Regions from separate parts of the Photobacterium angustum genome, predicted to be linked through region 4. Evidence: predicted binding sites of a transcription regulator. Region 4 holds the regulator's gene; each other region holds the start of a gene.
The links. The regulator PurR, encoded in region 4, represses purine synthesis genes. The targets are predictions, from matches to a motif close to TNANGNAAACGTTTNCNTNA.

Region 1: BTO08_RS16045 (NCS2 family permease) is a predicted target of PurR. The motif match lies at 4,053-4,072, and genes of this name have one in related genera.
Region 2: BTO08_RS03740 (NupC/NupG family nucleoside CNT transporter) is a predicted target of PurR. The motif match lies at 2,078-2,097, and genes of this name have one in related genera.
Region 3: purM (phosphoribosylformylglycinamidine cyclo-ligase) is a predicted target of PurR. The motif match lies at 3,460-3,479, and genes of this name have one in related genera.

The regions. Positions count from the first base shown of each region.
Region 1 is NZ_MSCJ01000003.1:301,900-307,469, forward strand. It holds gene BTO08_RS16035 (amino acid permease) at 1-1,214, opposite strand, end outside; gene BTO08_RS16040 (peptide MFS transporter) at 2,323-3,777, shown strand; gene BTO08_RS16045 (NCS2 family permease) at 4,135-5,502, shown strand.
Region 2 is NZ_MSCJ01000001.1:882,353-887,922, reverse strand. It holds gene BTO08_RS03750 (Ig-like domain-containing protein) at 1-136, shown strand, start outside; gene BTO08_RS03745 (hypothetical protein) at 221-496, opposite strand; gene BTO08_RS03740 (NupC/NupG family nucleoside CNT transporter) at 595-1,857, opposite strand; gene BTO08_RS03730 (LysR family transcriptional regulator) at 2,168-3,082, opposite strand; gene BTO08_RS03725 (phosphate ABC transporter substrate-binding protein) at 3,532-4,353, shown strand; gene pstC (phosphate ABC transporter permease subunit PstC) at 4,441-5,352, shown strand; gene pstA (phosphate ABC transporter permease PstA) at 5,358-5,570, shown strand, end outside.
Region 3 is NZ_MSCJ01000001.1:2,220,602-2,226,171, forward strand. It holds gene BTO08_RS09810 (DUF2066 domain-containing protein) at 1-1,081, opposite strand, end outside; gene BTO08_RS09815 (uracil-xanthine permease family protein) at 1,387-2,640, shown strand; gene upp (uracil phosphoribosyltransferase) at 2,722-3,348, opposite strand; gene purM (phosphoribosylformylglycinamidine cyclo-ligase) at 3,541-4,581, shown strand; gene purN (phosphoribosylglycinamide formyltransferase) at 4,720-5,355, shown strand; gene BTO08_RS09835 (hypothetical protein) at 5,514-5,570, shown strand, end outside.
Region 4 is NZ_MSCJ01000001.1:1,029,595-1,035,164, reverse strand. It holds gene BTO08_RS04435 (FecCD family ABC transporter permease) at 1-354, shown strand, start outside; gene BTO08_RS04430 (heme ABC transporter ATP-binding protein) at 351-1,190, shown strand; gene purR (HTH-type transcriptional repressor PurR) at 1,595-2,599, shown strand; cyclic di-GMP riboswitch class I at 2,798-2,888, shown strand; gene BTO08_RS04420 (TfoX/Sxy family DNA transformation protein) at 3,023-3,613, shown strand; gene BTO08_RS04415 (carboxymuconolactone decarboxylase family protein) at 4,073-4,687, shown strand; gene BTO08_RS04410 (FAD-dependent oxidoreductase) at 4,680-5,570, shown strand, end outside.

The DNA.
Region 1 (5,570 bases), on a different contig from region 4:
ATGATGATCAAGTAGGTTGCTGCACCTTTATATTTGTTTAATGTCGATACTTTGTACACCAAGTAGGCTGGGATTAAACAACCCACAATCCCGAAGATCGGAGAACAAATTGAAGTGAACGATAAGATCGGTAGGTTTAGTGCTACTGCTGTCCATGCGACCAGAATAATAAAGACAGTAGTGAGTTTATTCACCAAGTTAGTATTGATTTCGTGGTGATCATATCTGCGTTCAAGAATGTTCATTGCTAGCCCTTTACACGCCTCTTTAAATGCTAAGAACACGCCAAAAAATGATGTTACAACCGCGAAAATATTGATCACAATACCGACTATTGTTGCCCAACTTCCAGGGAAGTAATGCGCAATCATAGCCAGAGCTGAAATGTTTTCTTTCATCGCATGTTGTGCTTCAGACTGGCTGATCGCAAAGGTAAACGAGACGGCAAAGAAAAAGACTACGACAAACAAAATGCTAAAGGCAATTTTCATCGCGCGTGATGCTTTATAACGCGCTACTTCAATTGATTTTTCATGAGAGCGGTAAGAGATCACCATCGGACTCAGTGATTGAATAAATAAGATTGATGTCAGAGTAAAAGGCAATGTGATAATTGCATCTTTTAGCATTGCTCCCCAGTCACCAACAGCAGTTATATTGCTAAAATTCCATTGTGGGATCAGTAGTACGCCCATCACAGCGACTAAGGCGATCACTGTAACCGCCATAAAACCAGAGATCTTAAACAGGAATTTTTCACTTTTTGAGCCGATATAGCTCAGCAAGCAGATTAACGCTAAACCATAGAAAATATTATGGTTTAAATGTGATTCAGTAACGCCAAAAGTATGTAGGTATGAAGCACTGTCATTAGTGATGGCGAGGGAGTAAACCAATACCCAAATGACCAACATAATAAAATACAGAATACCGAGCGCGATCCCCCAGTTTTTACCTAAATAACCGCTGATCACGCCTGGATAATCGGTACATTTCTTTGATTCAGCAAGGGTATTGATAAACAGTTTCTGAAACAAATACATTGCAGGGTAGCCAATGACCGATGAGAGTAAAAATACCCATAATCCCATGACGCCAACTTGCACAGGGAGAAAAACAATCCCCGCGCCAATGGCCATGCCAATACTCATGACAATCCAACCGACATCAACACTGTCGAATTTTGTTGCAGTCTTCCATTGCTGAGGTGTCATGTTTGCTTGTTGGTATAGGAGGACACTGGTGTTTGAAAGGGCGGTATCTATATCAGGTTTCATTATATATTCCAGCTTATTATCATAGTTATGCTGACAGCGAATAGCTGGATTATGGATCTAGTCGTATATTTGCTAAATAACTAAAAGTTATAACATATAAATCAAAGAAGCATAAAAAATGCAATTAGGTGCTTTTAATGATTGTTTTACTTTTAGAGATGAGAGAAGAGGACAGAATGCTCTTTTTAATTAGAAAAAAGTAAATTCATTTAAGAGAAGAAAAACCTCATTATAAAGGTTAAAGATCTGATGTTGCTGATATCGATTGTTTATTAATCATGATACCAATGGGATCAAAATCGGGATGGGTAGCGATACGATATATTCGTTGGTTTTGCTCTATCGAAATGACTGAGCTTTTATGAGCTGACTAACATCGGTAGCATAATGAAGGTAGGGTTAAGAAAAACGATACATGTACTTGTGTGGCTGTTTATTGAATTTTCAGCATCGGTTTACATTGTCGATAAATGTGGGTAATACCGAAATGAAGCCCAATATATTTTCAAGGTGATACTGCCTTCGAGTTATTCTTCGTTCTCGCAAGGCAATTATATATTTAATATTGCTCTATCGTGCTTTTATTTATGTGGTTCAATATTAGACAGACATTAAATGTGAATATTTATTAGTATACATATTCATCAAAAAACACGTTTAAAATAAAAAGTTATATCCCAACAATGATCCTATATTGATTTTTATTCATTTTCTTACGTTATTAAATATTGATATATATAGATATCTGGCTAATTATTGGATTTCTAATGACTAATTATGCCGTACTCTAGAATATATGAATTTAGTTTCCCTCTTGGCATTTATAAAAAAAGCAGTATCCTTTATTTGAATTTTTATTCATTGTTGTTGTTTTTATTCCCTATTAATTAGGGGGTTATCACCAAATATTCAAAGTGAACAGCTGACGTTGTTGTTCTTTTTTTTTCGTGAGTTAGCTAAAAAGAAAGATAGAAGTCATCTACCTCTTTTCATTATGTTAGTTCGCCGTGGCAGAAAAATATAACTAATTCAAGAAAGGAAAAATATGAGCAATATTTCTCATCCACGAGGTCTACTTTACGTAATCAGTGTACAGGCTTGGGAGTATTTCAGTTATTACGGAATGCGTGCCTTACTGATTCTTTATTTAACAAAACAGCTCCTTTTTTCTGATGCACATGCTTATGCACTGTACGGTGCTTACACATCGCTTGTTTATGTGACGCCAATCATTGGTGGGTATATTGCAGACCGATACTTAGGGAACTTTTGGTCTGTAGCAATAGGCGCTTTGCTTATGGTTGCAGGTCACACCGTATTATCCTTTCCAACGTCAGGGCACTCTACTTTATATATAGCTCTTGCTCTAATTATTGTTGGATATGGTTTCTTCAAGACTAACTCTAGCTGTTTGCTGGGTGAGCTTTATCATGATCGTGAATCAATCCGAGATTCCGGTTTCTCGTTATCTTATGTTGGCGCTAACCTTGGTGCTTTTCTCGCTCCGATTGCTACTGGCTACTTTGCTGAAACTTATGGCTGGCATATTGGATTTGGTATCGCGGGATTGGGTATGTTTGCTGGCCTTTTAGTGTTTCTTTCTGGTCGTAATGCCTTTAAAGATGTAGCCGGTCTTAAAAAAGAAGCACTGTCGGCCAAAACCGCAGGCATTTCGCACTCAATGCTGTTAATTGCTGGTGTGATATTAAGTGTTGCATTCTTTGCCGTCATCCTTGCGCAACTCTGGGCTGGCTTTGTTCTCATTGTGATCGGTATTGTCTCACTATTTTTAATGGGCCGTATTTATGCTCGTTGCGATGTTCAAGGTAAGAAAAACATATGGGCAATTGTATTGTTTATGATGTTTGGTACGTTATTCTGGGCATTTGACCAACAAGGTGGTAGCTCTATTACCTTATTTATTGAGCGCAACGTAAATAAAGATCTATTTGGCTTCAATATCCCTACCAGCTTCTATCAATCAATAAACCCATTTGCCGTTATCTTTGGCGGGGCATTGGTTGCTTGGGCGTGGAAATTACTGGCACGTTTCAATATACAGCCCAAAACGTTGTCTAAATTAGGTATTGGTTTCTTGTTCCTGACTGCGGGTTTTCTCTTGATCAATATTGCGTCTAGACTCGCAATGCATTCGGGCCACACTTCAATGCTATGGGTAACAATTGGTTTAGGTCTAATTGGTTTAGCGGAAATGTTTATCGATCCCGTTGCGTTGGCGGCAATCACTCGTTTGAACCCTGCAAACTCTACAGGTACGCTTGCGGGTATTTACATGTTGGTATCAGGCTCTATCGCTAACTTTGTAGCAGCTTGGATTGCAACGGCAACAGCGGTGACGACAGAAGATGGTAAGGTGCAGAGCCTGACTCAGGCGGCGAGCAGCTACCATGATGTATTCCACACCATTTTCTTGATTGCACTATCAGCTTTCATTTGTTTGATTATATTAAAGATGTTTACTAAGAAACTGTTGCCATAAAGCGTGCTGGTTTCAGTAAAGGCTCTTAGTGCGATTCATTCGTCCCTATTTTTCTGTAAGCGTTCTAATCGTTATTTGTTGGGCTTTTACATAATTAGACGGATAGTTGAAACTTGCCAACGACTGGAATAATCATGTTTCTCTTGCAATAAATGTAATAAAACGAAATTTTAAATAATAATTGTCAATTATTTATAGCGCGAGATACCTGTTTGTAGGTATGATCGTTACGAAATAAAAGGCTGATGTCGACATCAGCCTTTTATTTTTCCAAAAAAAGAAAACGTTTGCGTGTGTTTGTTACACGTGATTTTAACTGTAAAAAGCATAGTAATATTGATCAAATAGGAATTTACCATGTCTGCTGATAGCACACATCAACGCCCTTCTCATTTAGAGCCTAAGAGTAAACTAGATAGCTATTTTGAAATTACAGCTCGTGGCAGTAATGTCAAACAGGAAATAATTGCGGGTTTAACTACATTTCTAGCTATGGTGTATTCCGTTATTGTGGTGCCTAGCATGTTAGGTGCCGCGGGTTTTAATCAAGGTGCGGTTTTTATCGCAACCTGTTTAGTGGCAGCATTTGGCTCATTACTCATGGGTTTGTGGGCGCGTTTACCAATGGCCATTGGTTGTGCTATTTCACTTACAGCATTTACTGCATTTAGCTTAGTACTTGGGCAAGGCGTGAGTGTGCCTGTTGCCTTAGGCGCCGTATTCTTAATGGGTGTTGTCTTTACATTAATAACGGTAACGGGTGTGCGTACTTGGATCATGAAAAATATGCCAAATGGTATCGCTCATGGAACAGGTATTGGTATTGGATTATTTTTACTTTTGATTGCAGCGAATGGCGTTGGGCTAGTGATCAAAAACCCAGCTGAAGGCTTACCCGTTGCTTTTGGTGATTTCACCGCGTTTCCAGTCTTCATGTCTATTTTAGGCTTGGCGGCTATCTTAGGATTAGAAAAGCGCCGTGTTCCGGGTGGCATTTTATTAGTGATTATTGCCATTTCTATCATTGGCCTTATTTTTGATCCAAAAGTGACGTTCCACGGCTTCTTCGCAATGCCGACATTTGGTCATGAGGGGGAATCCTTATTAGGCACAATGGATATTATGGGTGCCCTAAACCCAGTTATTTTGCCTACAGTATTAGCGCTAGTGATGACTGCGATTTTTGATGCAACAGGTACTATCCGTGCGGTAGCAGGACAAGCAAACCTGCTAAATAAACGTGGTCATATTATCAGTGGTGGTAAGGCATTAACGTCAGATTCTGTAAGTAGTATTTTTGCCGGTCTTGTTGGTGGTTCTCCTGCTGCGGTATACATTGAATCAGCTGCAGGTACAGCTGCAGGTGGTAAAACAGGCTTAACAGCAACTACGGTAGGTGTACTGTTCATCTTCATGTTATTTCTTGCACCATTAAGCTACTTAGTCCCTTCTTATGCGACAGCTCCTGCACTGATGTATGTTGGCCTATTAATGCTAAGTAATGTTAGCAAGTTAGATATGGAAGATTCTGTTGATGCATTATCTGGCTTACTGTGTGCTGTTTTCATTGTTCTAACGAGTAATATTGTTACTGGTATTATGCTTGGTTTTACTGCATTAGTTATCGGTCGAATAGTTTCTGGCGAAGTGAAAAAGCTCAATATAGGTACAGTCGTTATTGCGATTGCCTTGGTTGCTTTTTATGCTGGTGGTTGGGCTATCTAACGACGAGCCTTATAATAAAGTGTATTTTAAGCCCACTAAATGTGGGCTTTTTTATATCTAGACACATA
Region 2 (5,570 bases), 150 kb from region 4:
CTCTGTTGTTCCGACTAAACTGTATCCAAACTTTGGTGGTGTAATGACATGGTCTATTAACTGGGATGTTCATGATGGCTTTAATTTCTCTGGTCCTATCGGAGATAAGCTTCAACAAATGAATAGCCAACGTTAACCCGTACCTATGATATACAAACGCCAAGATTGCTATTTATGCATCTTGGCGTTTTATTTGAAATTTTGAAATAAGGTAAATAATTTAATAGCGCTTAATTCGAACCACTTTCATCGTTTCAACTTCAAACCCTGCCACAACCATCATTTCAGGATAATACGTCATATTCACTTTACAGCCATTTAAGCTTTTATATTTTTTCTTCCGTTTAAATTTAAATGGAACATCGTAGCCTTCAATCATCAACGTATGCAGGATCCACTCACCGTCTTCTCGCTGAGTATGTGAGCGAACTTTCAATCCATCGCTATGAATGAGTTCAGCATGTTTTGCTACAAGCTTATCCACATCAGATTTCATGATATGCGTTTCCCTTTTATTTATTGTTCAAAAACCACATATACAAAAACAGAGAGCCTAAGCTCTCTGTTTTGTATTTTATTCTACTTTCTATATTACTATGAAAGAGGGATAAATAAACCTGCCAATGTCGCACTCATTAAATTTGCAAGTGTTGCAGCAAAAATAGCTTTCATACCTAAACGTGCAATCTCAGGACGACGTTGTGGAACAATACCACCTAAACCGCCCATTAACATTGCAATAGAAGTTAAGTTAGCAAAACCACACAATGCAAAGGTCACAATCGCTTGAGAGTGCTCGCTTAATTTAGCTACTGTTTCAGGCTTCATTAAATCAGCGAATGCAATAAATTCATTAACAGCAATTTTAGTACCAATCAAACTTGCAGCCGTTGTTGCCTCTGACCATGGCACACCAATTAACCATGCAACAGGCGCAAATAGATAACCAAAAATCATATCAAGGCTTAGATGATGTAAACCATCCCAATTAAAGCCCAACCACTGACCAACAGAGGCTAACCAGTTACCAATATGACCTAAGCCGCCATTCACAAGCGCGATTAAACTGATAACCGCCAGTAAACTTGCGCCGACTGCCATAGCAATTTGTAAGCCACTTAACGCGCCACGAGAAGCTGCATCAACCATGTTAACCGGTTCGTCTTCTTCACCATCGTCTTCTTCTTCCATGGTGTGAACACCTTCAGTTTGAGGAACAAGCAACTTTGCCATCATCAAACCTGCAGGAGCAGACATAAAGCTTGCCGCGATAAGGTACTTAAGCTGAACACCTAATCCCGCATATCCCACCATAGTACCACCAGCAACAGATGCTAGACCGCCAACCATTACTGCGAATAATTCTGAACGTGTCATTCGAGCCAAAAATGGTCGCACAACTAAAGGCGCTTCAACTGAACCGACAAAAATATTAGCCGTTGCAGACATTGACTCTGTACGTGTTGTACCCAGCAGCTTTTGTAAGATGCCACCAATCGTACTGATCACCCATTTCATGACACCTAAGTAATACAGTACAGAAATTAACGCAGAGAAAAACACAATTGAAGGCAAAACGTTAACAGCGAAAATGAAACCTAATTTAAATTGTGCTAACTGACCGAACAGGAATTCAGTACCTTCATGGCCATACTCAAGAATGCCGGATACGGCACCTGATATGCTATTTAAAACTACACGACCAATAGGAATGTATAAAATGAAGCCAGCAAAAATAACTTGAATACAAAATGCACCCAACACGCTACGCCAATTAATTGCACGACGATTTTCTGAAAATGAAAAACCAACGGCAAAAATAACAATAATGCCTAAGATGCCGACCAAATAATGCATGGTCATTCTCCAATGTGTAGTAGTAAACGATTGCGGGGGGATTCTATTGAGAAATAAAAATGTGACAAGGATCAAATTGTTATTGCAATTAACAATTAGGAAACAAAAAACAAGGAAAATGACTATTTTTCATGCTAAGCAAACGAAAAGCGTTAGATTAGTTCCTATAGGGGATACTATTGTTTTCATAGTTTACAATCAGAAACATTTAAAACAGCGTTTAGCTAACCGTTTGCGTCACGCTGCTGTTTTTTACATCATATGATTGGTGAAAATAAAGACTTACTATTATGAATAATTTAATGGCTTATTAAAGCTGACATGAAATATTCCCTGACTCGATATGTTCACGAATAAACTCAATAAATAGATTCACCTTCGAGGGTAAATACTTATGGCGAGGGTAAACGGCATACAATGGCATATGTTGTGTTAACTGCCAATCCGGCATTAACCGAATTAATTTCCCTTGGCGGATTTCATCTTTTAATAAATACGTCGCTAAATACCCTACACCATTACCAGAAATGGTTGCATCACGTATTGCATCTGCAGAATCCACTCGATAATTGCCCGTTACCTTCACATGTTGTTCTTCATTTCCTAGACTAAAATTCCAAATATTGTCTTTACGCTCACGACTAAAATACGTAATACAGTTGTGATGTTGTAAATCATCAGGATGATAAGGCACACCATGCTTTGCTAAATAATCAGGGCTAGCGACTAGAACAAAATCACAATTAGTTAAGTGGCGAGCAACAAAACCTTCAGGAGGAGAATCCATAAAACCTATCCATAAGTCTAATTGCTCTGAGATCAAATCAACACGATGATCAAATAAGCTGAGTTCAAGATTAACTAATGGGTTTTGTTCATGAAATTCATTGATGAAAGGCGCCACATGATTTGAAGCAAATGACTGCGCAATACCCACTCGTAATGATCCTTGCTGGCTATCACCAAAAATCAGCAGTTCGCTTTCTGCTTCATTAATTTCATCGACAACCGCTTCGCAATGTTTCGCAAAAATTCGCCCCGATTCTGTTAACGCAAAAGAACGTGTTGTTCGCTGTACTAGTTGTACACCAAGGCGTTCTTCTAGTTGTTGAACCAGTTTACTCACTTGGGTACGCGAAATTTCCAATAACTGAGCAGCCTTTGTAAAACTCTTCTGCTTGGTTAGAGCATTAAACACCACCATCTGCTGCGCTTTTTTTAACATCGATAGCCTTTATTAACATAAAAAGTCTGGTTGGGAAGTCATTACAATTTAACTATCCATCACAACCGTTCATTTTACTATAGATAAAGTGTCAAACAACTCTCTGATATATTGGTTCAAATTCACTTCATAAAGAAGCTTATATCAACAACAATTAAATATGACGCATCGCAACATTCAACTTTTGAACATATAAATAGGTGAAAAATCGCTCACAACTAACTGTAACTATATAAATTAACTCATAAAAATAAAATGCTAAATAACGATAAAATACTTCTATCGCTTTAATGGCATAAAATTAAAGCCCTAATTAATCCCTATTAAGTATTTGTGACAACATTCATAGAGTGTTCAAAGTTCTGAAACATAAGTGTCACACAACTTTCCTAATCTTTGTCACGTTCATTTAAATCTACAGTAATAAGCAACCACGAAGGACTAGGAAAATGAAAACAAAGATTATCGGTGCAATCGCTTTAGCAGGAACAATGGTAGCTAGCACTGCAGCAATTGCAGGTGAAACTATCTCTGTTGTAGGTTCAAGCTCAGTAACACCGCTTATGGAAGTTTTTGGTGAGACTTACGCGAAAGCAAACGACGTAACAGTAGAAGTTCAAGGCCCAGGTTCATCAGCAGGTATTCGTACTGCACACGATGGCTCAGCCGATTTTGGTATGTCTTCTCGTGCGCTTAAAGCATCAGAAGAAGCACCTGAAGTAAAAGAAGTGGTTATTGCTCGTGACGGTATCGCTGTTGTTGTTAATAACAACAACCCGGTTTCTGACCTAACAAAAGAGCAAGTTGCAAAAATCTATAAAGGTGAAGTAACAAACTGGAAACAAGTTGGCGGTGAAGATAAGCCAATCGTTGTTGCTACACGTGATACAGCATCAGGTACTCGTGGTGCTTTTGAAGACATCATGAAACTAAAGAAAAAAATCAATGGCGTTAAAGTTTCAGCTATTTCACAGAAAGCACAAGTTGCAAGTGGTAATGGTCAGCTGAAAACAACAGTTGCAAACAACCCATTTGCTATTGGTTACATCTCTTTAGGTTCAGTAGATAACACAGTTAAACCGCTAGCTATCGACGGTCACAAACCTTCTGTTGCTGCAATCAAATCTGGTGACTACACAGTTCAGCGTCCATTCCTTGTTGTTTACAAAGAAGGTCGTCCATCTGCTGAAGCTCTAAAATTCCTATCTTGGATGAAAACAGCTGACGCACAGAAACTTGTTGAAAACAAAGGCTTCATCTCTACACATTAATTAGTATTTTACGCTCAGCTCATTTGGGCTGAGCGTTTTTTTGTTTGTCAGTAACTGGTCACTTTTGTACTGGTTCTGGAGTAAGTAATGACCATCGCGAATATTGAAAAAACAGCAAAGAACACTTCTTCGCTAAAATCAAAAAAACGAATTGATTGGCGAGAAATATTCTTTAAAAATCTATTTATGTTAAGTGCCGCTATCGGTATTTTATCTCTTATTACCATTGGCTACTTTATTTTCCGCGAAGGTTATGCAGCCTTTGCGCAAGCTGGTGTAGCAGGTATCGTCCTTGGTACTGATTGGTTACCACCAGCGCTATACGGTATTGCACCAATGATCGTTGCATCACTGGTTTCAACCGCTGGTGCTGTCGTGTTAGGTGTACCTATTGGTGTTTTAACTGCTATTTTTATCGCAGAAGTAGCCCCAAAACGTCTAGCCAATTTAATTCGTCCAATGATCGAACTATTAGCTGGTATTCCTTCTGTCGTTTATGGTTTCTTTGGCTTAGTTATTATCGTGCCGCTTATCCAAGAAGTATTTAATGTTCCTGCCGGTAACACTATTCTGGCTGGTATCATCGTGCTTGCAGTCATGATCTTACCAACAGTTATTACGGTATCTGAAACCTCTATTCGCGCTGTACCTCGTGCGTACAAAGAAGGGTCTTTAGCATTGGGAGCATCATCGATGTTCACCATTTTCAAACTACTGGTTCCGGCAGCTCGCTCAGGCATCATGACTGGCGTCATCTTAGGTGTTGCTCGTGCTCTTGGTGAAACGATGGCGATTATCATGGTAATGGGTAACTCCCCTGCTATGCCTGAAGGTCTACTAGAGTCTGCACGTACGTTAACAGCGAATATTGCAATCGAAATGTCTTACGCAACCGGTATTCACGCCAGCGCATTGTACGCTACAGGTATTGTCCTTCTGGTTTTCATCATGATGCTAAACGGTGCGCTTTTGTTTTTAAACCGTGAGCGTGCGAGGTAAAAGTTATGTCTTTAACAACAAATACATCGGCATTGGCCAAAGCCAATCCAAAAGCACAAAAACGTAAAGATCAGATAGCCTTATCTTTGATTTGGTTATCAGCAGGCGTTACGGTTGGTTTTTTACTTTGGGTGATTTGGTACATTTTAAGTAATGGTCTAGCCCATGTTAATTGGTCCTTTATTACTTCTGACTATACCACTATCGGTCAAGAGTCA
Region 3 (5,570 bases), 1.2 Mb from region 4:
CTGTGACATCCAACGTATTAGGATCTTGGCTCACATCAGTATTTGGCATTGTCGTTACGTTAGTATTAGTAACAGTAGAATCATCGGCGCTAATACGACTTTCATGGCTCAATTCACGCTTAAACTCAGTATCAGATGCTGATAAATTCATACGGAAAATCACCTTATCACCTTTAATATTTACCGCATTAGCACTGTTTACTGTCGTCATCTGATTTAGCATACGCTCAAGCGTAAAAAAGTCTTCTGTTGAATTAACATTCTCAACTTCAATATTAACGCTACCTGACGCGACACCACCTAATTCGATAGCATATTTCTGCGCTAATTGGTTTGTCACTTGATTCATCATATCGAGACTAGCTTGTACCAATGTACCGCTCGCTTTACCAGTGATAGGTTGCGTATCAGCTGCAATCGTACTAGGCTGCTGAGCATACAGCTGCCATGTTAATTCAACCTTATCTGCACCTTGTTGGTGAGCTTTTACTAACAATAAACCACCCACATTATAACGTTGACTTGCGCTAGTGATGGGATCGATAAAACTCCCCCAAAGATCGGATACATGTACTGCTGTAACATCGTTAAAATCACCCACAGGGAAAGTAACGGGTAGACCACGATCATTTGCAGCTTGTTTTGTATCAGCGACGAGTGCATTGGTTGATTGGTCCCATAAAATATCTCGGCTATTACCGTTATCATCAACCATCCAAACGAGAATATTAGGACGTTGAGCGCTCCAAAAATTCGCTTTAGCTTGTGTTAATAGCTGCTTAATTTGTACCTGATCAAACGTTAAATCTAACGTCTTTTGTCCATTATCTTGACCGTAACCAAATTGGCTCACGTAACTTGAACTGTTCGCAATTGCCTGAGCCACAACACTATTTTGGGCAATGTTCGGATTACCTGTCACTTTAACTAATACTTGCTTAAAGCCTTGCTCCCTTGCTGCTTGATCGGGGTTCTGCCCATCAGCAGGCATCACTACTTGAGCCTGATATAAATCACTGACAGTAGCCGCTTTAATAGGTAAAGCCAGTAGAGCTAAAAATAACAACGCAAATCGCAACATATCGCACTCGTAATTTACAAAAATAAGTCGTCAAAAAATAAAAAGATAATCAAAAAGACCTAAAGACTCATTGATATTCTGTATAGCCACGTAGTCTAAAATCAATTAGCTCTACAATATGTACTTTTTCCTGAACCAAAACAATACAACAAGCAAGAAACAAACCATTTGCTGAAAAATATTCTCTAGTGATAAATAGTAGTGTTTAAAAAATTAGCATTATTTTTCTCTTAATCGACCTAGTTAATCGTTTGCTATGTGTGATAGGATTGCGCGATTTTTTTTATGACAAGGTGATTTTGAATATGATGCAGGTATTACAAGGTGCCCAAATGTTATTCGTTGCATTTGGCGCACTCGTTCTAGTCCCATTACTTACGGGGCTTGATCCTAGCGTAGCCCTATTCGGCGCTGGTATAGGAACCCTCCTTTTTCAACTTGTCACAAAACGTTCTGTTCCTATCTTCCTTGCATCATCTTTTGCTTTTATCGCCCCTATTATGTATGGCATTCAAACGTGGGGAATCGCAAGTACTATGGGCGGCCTAATGATGGCTGGTATTGTCTACGTCATTATGGGAGTTATTATCAAAATACGTGGCGTTGGCTTTATTCACAAATTGCTTCCTCCCGTTGTCGTCGGCCCTGTTATTATGGTGATCGGCTTAGGTTTAGCGCCTGCAGCCGTCAATATGGCAGTAGGTAAAACGGGGGATGGCGGCGTACAGTTGATTGCTCACGATACCGCGCTATGGATTTCAGCCATTTCGTTAATCGTCACGATTGGCTTAAGTGTCTTTGCTAAAGGTATATTAAAGCTTGTCCCTATCGTCGGTGGTATAACAGCAGGTTATATTACAAGTCTTGCCTTTGGTGTGGTTGACTTTACGCCTGTTCATAATGCAAGTTGGTTAGCGCTTCCTAACTTTACCTTTCCTGAATTTAATATTAACGCTGTACTCTTTATGATCCCTGTTGCTATCGCGCCAGCGGTAGAACACGTAGGTGATATGCTGGCAATCTCGAATGTGACAGGAAAAGATTACCTAAAAAAGCCTGGCTTACACCGCACTATGGCGGGTGATGGTATCGCCACCATTGCCGCATCACTTGTTGGCGCTCCACCAAATACGACTTACTCAGAAGTAACGGGGGCGGTAATGTTAACGAAAGCCTTTAATCCTGTGATCATGACATGGGCTGCGATAACAGCATTGGTATTAGCGTTTGTCGGTAAATTAGGCGCCGTATTACAAACGATTCCAGCACCAGTGATGGGCGGTATCATGATCTTACTATTTGGCTCTATCGCAACTGTTGGCTTAAATACGTTGATCAAAAATCAAGTCGATTTACATAAAGCGCGTAACTTGGTGATCGTCGCTGTGACATTGGTTTTTGGTATTGGTGGGATGGCTTTTGGTATTGGTGAATTTAGCCTACAAGGCGTGAGCTTATGCGGTATTGTTGCAATTGTACTCAACCTGATTTTACCTAAAGACTTGGGCGAAAATAATGTAGTAGACAATGCTCAAATCGAAGATACCGAATACTTATAATTGCTTATCTTAACGTTTAGCACTTTTCAGAAATAAAAAACCGGACGTAATGTCCGGTTTTATTTTAATCTTGTTTACTAATTACTTAGTACCGAAGATTTTATCACCTGCATCGCCTAGACCAGGAACGATGTAGCCTTTATCGTTTAGCTTCTCATCAATTGCAGCTGTGTATAGCTCAACATCTGGGTGTGCTTTCTCTAATGCAGCAATACCTTCTGGTGCCGCAACTAACACTAGTACTTTAAATTGCGTACAACCGTGCTCTTTTAATAGATCTAGTGTGGCAATCATAGAGCCACCCGTTGCTAGCATAGGGTCAACAACAAGCGCAATACGCTCATCGATATTCGATGCTAGCTTGTTGAAGTATGGCACAGGCTCAAGCGTTTCTTCATCACGGTAGATACCAACAACGCTGATACGTGCACTTGGCATATGCTCAAGTACACCATCCATCATACCTAGACCTGCACGAAGAATTGGCACTACAGTTACTTTTTTACCTTTGATCTGGTCAATTTCTACTGGACCATTCCAACCTTCAATCGTAACTTTTTCTGTCTCGAAGTCTGAAGTCGCTTCATATGTCAGTAGGCTACCAACTTCAGTTGCTAACTCACGGAAACGCTTAGTGCTGATGTCACCTTCGCGCATAAGACCAATCTTATGTTTAACCAGTGGGTGTTTTACCTCAACAACTTTCATCTCTGACTCCTGAGCAAATAAAAAATAAAATCGCATCATTATATACTAAGCCAAACGATTGCAGATAGTAGTAAACGTTTAACTGTTTACTTAGTATCCAGCTAAAAAAATTGACGCAAACGTTTTCCTTTAGGCAGTGACTGCTGTTATCATGTATCCGCTTTTTTACTTTAATACGTTGAGGGATCATCTGTGAGCGACAAAAACTCTTCTCTTAGTTACAAAGATGCTGGTGTTGATATCGATGCCGGTAATGCATTAGTAGACCGTATTAAAGGGGTGGTAAAACGTACTCATCGCCCAGAAGTTATGGGGGGAATTGGTGGTTTTGGTGCACTTTGTTCACTACCAACCAAATATAAAGAGCCCGTTTTAGTTTCAGGCACGGATGGTGTAGGAACTAAACTTCGCTTGGCTATGGATTTAAATCAACACGATTCAATCGGTATCGATCTGGTTGCTATGTGTGTTAACGACCTTATTGTTCAAGGTGCTGAACCTTTGTTCTTCCTTGATTACTACGCAACCGGTAAGTTAGATATTGATACAGCAGCAAGTGTCGTAACAGGTATTGGCGAAGGCTGTATCCAATCAGGTTGTGCTTTAATTGGTGGTGAAACCGCTGAAATGCCGGGTATGTACCACGGTGAAGATTACGACGTAGCTGGTTTCTGCGTTGGTGTTGTTGAAAAAGCAGACATCATCGATGGTTCAAAAGTAACTGCTGGTGATGCACTTATCGCTGTAGGTTCAAGCGGCCCACACTCAAACGGTTATTCATTAGTGCGTAAAATCATTGACGTTTCCAATGCCGATTTGAATGAAGAATTAGAAGGTAAAACACTTTCTGAACATCTATTAACGCCAACCAAAATTTACGTTAAATCAACGCTAAAAATGATGGAAAGCTGTGACGTACATGCTATTTCACACATTACAGGCGGTGGTTTCTGGGAAAATATTCCACGTGTACTTCCAAAAGGTACAAAAGCGGTTGTAAATGGTGCGAGCTGGCAATGGCCTGCAATCTTCAACTGGCTACAAACTGCAGGTAATGTAGAAACTTACGAAATGTACCGTACGTTTAACTGTGGTGTTGGCCTTGTGATTGCCCTTCCACAAGATCAAGCACAACAAGCCATTGATATCCTAAATGCTGAAGGCGAAAACGCATGGCTACTAGGTGAAATTGCAAACGCTGCTGATAACGAAGAGCAAGTCGAGATCAAATAACTCTCAACAGTGCTAACTCGCAAAAAGAATGAGGACACTATGTCCTCATTCTGCTATCTATACATCGATAGCCTTTAAAAATGTATTAGTTTAGTCATGACACATCTCCAGCTTACAACACAATGGTAGTCCCAGATTATGAAAAATATCGTTGTCCTCATTTCAGGTAGCGGAAGCAACCTACAAGCCATTTTTGAAGCCCAAATCCCCAACGCAAAAGTTGTTGCTGTTTTTTCTAATAAAAAAGAAGCTTACGGTTTAGAGCGTGCGAAACAATTTGGCGCTGCTGATCATTTTCTTGATCCAAAATCATTTGAATCTCGTGAAGCTTTCGATGATGAATTAATGAAACAAATAGATGAATACCAACCTGATATTATTGTGCTAGCAGGCTATATGCGTATTCTAAGTAAAGCGTTTGTTCTTCATTACTTGGGGAAAATGGTAAATATCCACCCCTCTCTATTGCCTAAATATCCAGGTCTACACACCCACCAGCGTGCTATTGATGCATCAGATAAAGAGCACGGAACCAGTGTTCACTTTGTCACAGAAGAATTAGATGGCGGGCCTGTAGTACTGCAAGCTAAAGTTCCCGTTTTTGAGGATGATAATGCCGATATTCTCGCTTCACGCGTGCTAACACAAGAACACGGCATTTATCCAATTGTCGTAAAATGGTTAGCCGATGAACGCTTAACCATGAAAAATCGAAAAGCATATTTAGATGGTTTAGAACTTGGTGCTCATGGCTACGCAGCCGAAGATAGTTAAATAAAGACACAATATTGAGATCAAACATGCTGAAGTATACTGAGTATGCTTCAGTATTTTTTAAATTCACATCAAATACCTAAATAGCAATATCGGTCAGGTAATGATTACGCTTCGGTTTTATAATTTTCTCACAATAAAACCAAGAGTATAAATATATGCCAATCAGTCCACTTCTAAAGTCAGAAATTAACACAGCTCGCCACGATGGTATC
Region 4 (5,570 bases):
GCGTTGTTATTAGGCGAAGCTGAAGCTCGACATATGGGGGTTAACACGCAAAAACTAAAACGTAATTTAATTATTACGTGTGCTGCAGGAGTTGGAATTACTGTTGCTGTTTGTGGACCGATTGGCTTTATTGGGTTGGTTATTCCTCATGTGGGGAGAATGCTAACTGGTCCAAATCATAAAACCTTATTACCAATTTCGGCTTTACTTGGCGGCTTAATCCTCTTGGTTGCCGATATGATTGCTCGAAGCGCATTCTCGCCTCAAGAACTGCCAGTTGGGATCATCACCGCCATGTTAGGTGCGCCTTTCTTTATCTATTTATTGGTTAATCAAAAGAGTCAGATGTCATGATGTTAAGTCATTCAGAAAAGGTCGATTTTACAGTAAGTAGCGACAAAGTCTGTGTTATCCAGGCTCGCGACTTATCATTACAATTCGGTGATAAAGTCCTGCTAAATCATCTTGATATTGATATTCACGCAGGAGAAGTCACCGCATTACTTGGGCCAAATGGTGCAGGTAAAAGTACCCTGTTAAAAGTATTATGTGGTGAGATTACGCCAAAATCAGGCACGGTTTCTTTCTTTGATCAACCTCTTAATAATTGGGCTCGGGAAGAATTGGCATGTCACTTAGGTGTCCTTCCACAACATAGCGCATTATCTTTTGCCTTTACCGCTAAAGAAGTTGTCGAGCTAGGCGCAATTCCTTTGCAACTCACGTCGCTTGAGCTGAAAGATGCGACAGCATCAAGCATGCAATACGTTGACATTAACAACTTAGCTAAACGTCTATACCCCACCTTATCGGGTGGTGAAAAACAGCGTGTACACCTTGCCCGAGTTTTAACACAACTCAGTAAAGCCGGTGATAAATGTATCTTGATGTTAGATGAACCAACTTCAGCACTCGATCTCGCCCACCAGCATCACACCTTACAAATTGCCAAAAATATGGCCATGCAAGGCGCTGCTGTAATTGTAGTATTGCACGATTTAAACCTTGCAGCCCAGTACACTGATCGGATGATTTTCCTTAACGAAGGAGAAATAAAAGCCGACGGCACGCCAACACAAGTTCTTACTCCTGAAGTAATAGACACCTTATATGGTTGGCCAGTAAGTGTTCATACGCATCCAAGTGGTGATTTTCCTTACCTTTTATCAGCCAATCATTCTGTTTTTTAATGTGTTATCTGTTAATGACTAGATATACACAATAAATTGACCCTATTAGCATGACAAACATCGAGTTTTTACGGTTAATGATCAATTAATTCAATCAAGTTGAATAGAAAGATTGCACAACGCAAAACACACAGTAAAATGTGAGCGCAAGCGATTACACGTGTAATTAGTGTAAGAACAGTTTCTATCTTCTAATGCCGCATTTTACTGCGGCTTTAGTTGTTTATGATCCATGATAATTGCAACACCCTATAATTCGGTATCAAATTGAATAATTAAGTAGCTAATAACTAAAGGATCTTCATCTCTGCGAGTGAACTCGTAAGCCATAGACTACGTAATTAATCAATTTGGTATCAAAACCTTTGTCAGATCCTAATCTGACCATGATAAGAAGAATAAATATGGCAACCATTAAAGACGTTGCACGTATGGCAGGTGTATCAACTACTACAGTGTCGCACGTGATTAATAAAACACGCTTTGTTGCAGAAGCAACGCAACAAAAAGTATTGGCTGCAGTTGATGAACTTAACTACGCCCCAAGTGCAGTAGCGCGAAGCTTAAAATGTAATACAACACGTACTATCGGCATGTTAGTCACTAAATCGACTAACCCATTTTTTGCCGAAGTTGTGCATGGTGTTGAAGAATATTGTTATGGTGCAGGCTATACACTGATCCTATGTAACACCGAAGGTAACTTAGAAAAACAACGTGATTACTTACGTATGCTTTCTGAAAAGCGTGTAGATGGCCTATTGGTTATGTGCAGCGATCTTGATCAAATGCTGCTCGATTTACTTGAGCGTAAAAATGATCTTCCTATGGTTATCATGGACTGGGGCCCAGAAAGCCCACATACAGATAATATTCTAGATAACGCTGAAAACGGCGGTTACATCGCAACTAAGCACTTTATTGAAAATGGTCATAAGAAAATTGGCTGTTTATCTGGACAAGTTGACAAGTCTACTTGCCAAGAGCGCCTAAAGGGCTTCCGTAAAGCGATGGCAGAAGCAGATCTCACTGTTAATGATGATTGGCTACTTGACGGTGACTTTGAGTGTGAGTCAGCCGTTGAAGCTGCTCAGAAGTTTATCGCAATGGAAGATCGACCTACTGCTATCTTCTGCTTCAACGACATTATGGCTATGGCTCTGATCAGTACCTTTGAACAGGCAGGTCTGCGTGTTCCTGATGATATCTCAATCATTGGTTACGATAACATTGACCTTGCGCCCTACTTTGCGCCACCGCTAACAACTATCCACCAACCTAAACGTCGTTTAGGTAAAAAGGCCATCGAAATCTTGCTAGAGCGTGTAAAAGACAAAAATCATGAGCGTCAAACCTTTGAGATGACGCCTAAACTTGTTGAGAGAAAATCGGTTAAAGATCTCAACTAATAAAATTTATCTTTCTATGTTAAGGAAAAGCCGATAAGTTAACCTTGTTGGCTTTTTTTTACTTATAAAAAAACAATCATGAGTATTTATAATTATTAAGCTTATTTAAATAAGTTAAGAACAAATACCTGAACCAATATCACATTTTTGAGGGCTTAGATTTAATATTAAAAGTATTATTTAATATAACTTTATATAGTCACGAACTGGCAAATTAATTGAAAGATTAAGACGCAAAACCACCGGCCTAAAAATTATGTTAATAATTCAAGGTAGCGGGGTTACCGAAGGATTATTATTGAACCGACAATATTATGACACAAACTTAACAATATATTGACAGTATCAATGTGTAGATTAATTAATCTATTTCCTCGCTCTTAATGTTTAGGTGACACTCATATTTTTTCACCGAGTAGAAGCATGGATAAACCAATATTAAAAGATTCATTAAAATTATTTGACCATTTTGGTTCAATAAAATCACGGTCGATGTTTGGCGGTTTTGGCATTTTTTCTGGTGATACAATGTTTGCATTAGTTGTGAACGATAAACTTCACTTACGTGCAAATGCTGAAACTGAAAAGGAATTCAAACAAGCTGGCTTGGAACCTTACGTTTATAAAAAACGTGGCTTCCCTGTTGTAACCAAGCACTATGCTATACCCGATCAATGGTGGGATGAACCCACAAAGATTGTAGCTCAAGGCAGGTATTCACTGGATGCAGCAGAAAAAGACAAGCAAGAAAAGGAGAGTTGCGTACCTGACCGAATTAAAGATTTACCTAATCTACGATTATCAAATGAAAGAATGCTTAAAAAAGCAGGCATAAACACTATTGAACAACTTCTAGCAGTGGGCTCTCTTGGCGCATATAAAGCACTTCAAGAATCACAGACAAGTCCATTGAGTATTGAATTGCTTTGGGCATTGGAAGGCGCAATTAGCGGTCAACATTGGTCAGTTATTCCTGAGCAACGTCGAAATGAACTATTATCTGCGTTATCTTAAAAATATAAGTTGTCTTAAATATAAAATACTTAGGAATAAAAGAGCCCCATTCTTTTATTTCTGAGTATACCTTTCAAAAATAATTTCCGTATTATCCTTATCTTCTTTTATAGGATTCAATATTTATTTAGTTTAATTGCATAATAACAAACTTTTGCCATTAAATTAATTCCCCTCCGTTTTGCATTCCTTGATTTATATAAATGATAATTATCTTTATTTATATTCCATGCCTAATTATTTGCTAATACGACCAATAACATATCTTCTCACTGATAAATAACGTGGCGTTTTAAACTGTCTTATCTCCTGCTGATTTTTTCACCAACCAATTGAAGAAAAAGAAATATTTATCATTAAATGAAATACAATGTCTGTTCTTAAGGTCTACATGTTTACTACTGCTACTGACTAAGATCGTATAAAGCCCTATGTTTAGGGTGTTTTTTAAGGAATAACATGCGCATTTCGATCAAAAAAATTGACTCTTTATGGGTAAAGCCCTTGCTATGGCTTCAAGCTCGCCATTATGGTCAAGTGTTAAACCCTGCAAAGCTATGGGGACGTAAACCTGTCTTATTTTGGTTAGTCGCTGGATTTTTTGGTTTTCTCGATCGTAAAAAATCACCGATTCAAGATGTCATGCGATCTTTGGTCTGTGTGCGTGTTTCACAATTAAACGATTGTGCCTTTTGTGTTGATGCCAATGGTATGAAGCTCGCCGAACGTTGTGATTCAGAAGATAAAATTAAAGCACTCGCCAACTGGCAACACTCTACGCTGTTTACAGATCAAGAACGCGCTGTGTTGGCCTACACTGAAGCGATGACAATAACAGGCAAACGAGTGACAGATGAAATGCTTGCCGCGCTACAAGAATGGTATAGCAGTGATGACATTATTGAGCTCACTGCTTTAGTTAGCTTTCAGAACTTGTCGGCGAAATTTAACACTGCGCTCGATGTACCAGCACAAGGCTTTTGTTCTCTTCCTATAACGCCTAACGATATTGCTCAAGATAACGTGCAAGCATCAGATAAAAACATAACGAAAAAGGATCAGGCAAATGAATAAGAAAAAAACGTTATTACTACTGGTCATTGTCAGCCTTATTGCGTTATGGCTACATTTTGATCTAGGCCAATACCTTACACTTGAGTTCATCAAACAAGAACAATTAGCCCTACAAGCAAAGATTAAAAGTCAACTTTTCACTGCTTACTTGTTTTTCTTTGTGTTCTATATTGCCGTGACTGCCCTTTCGTTACCCGGCGCAGCTATCTTAACACTGCTTGGAGCGGCATTATTTGGTTTTTGGCCTAGCCTTATTATTATTTCTTTTGCCAGCACAATAGGTGCAACATTAGCTTTTCTATCAAGCCGTTACATTTTGCAAGACTGGGTACAACAGCGGTTTGGACAACGCCTCGCGACCATTAATCAAGGGATTGAAAACGAAGGCGCATTTTATCTATTAACGCTGCGTTTAATCCCTGTGGTACCGTTTTTTCTGATCAACTTACTCATGGGTTTAACCCCGATTAAAACTCGCACATTCTTTTTTGTCAGTCAGCTTGGGATGCTGGCTGGAACCGCTATTTATGTGAATGCCGGTACCCAACTAAGTAGCATTAATAGTTTGAGCGAAATCATCTCATTTCCTGTATTGATATCTCTTGTATTACTAGGGATCTTTCCAATGCTCGCAAAAGCTCTTATTAACTACATCAAAAGCCAAAAGGTATATAGCGGTTGGCAAAAACCTACAGCATTTGATCAAAACCTGGTAGTAATTGGTGCTGGTGCTGGCGGTTTAGTCAGCTCCTATATCGCGGCAGCTGTAAAAGCAGAAGTCACATTAATTGAGCGTCATAAAATGGGTGGCGACTGCTTAAACACAGGTTGTGTGCCATCTAAAGCCTTAATCCGTGTCGCTCATAGCGCTTATGAGCTGCAA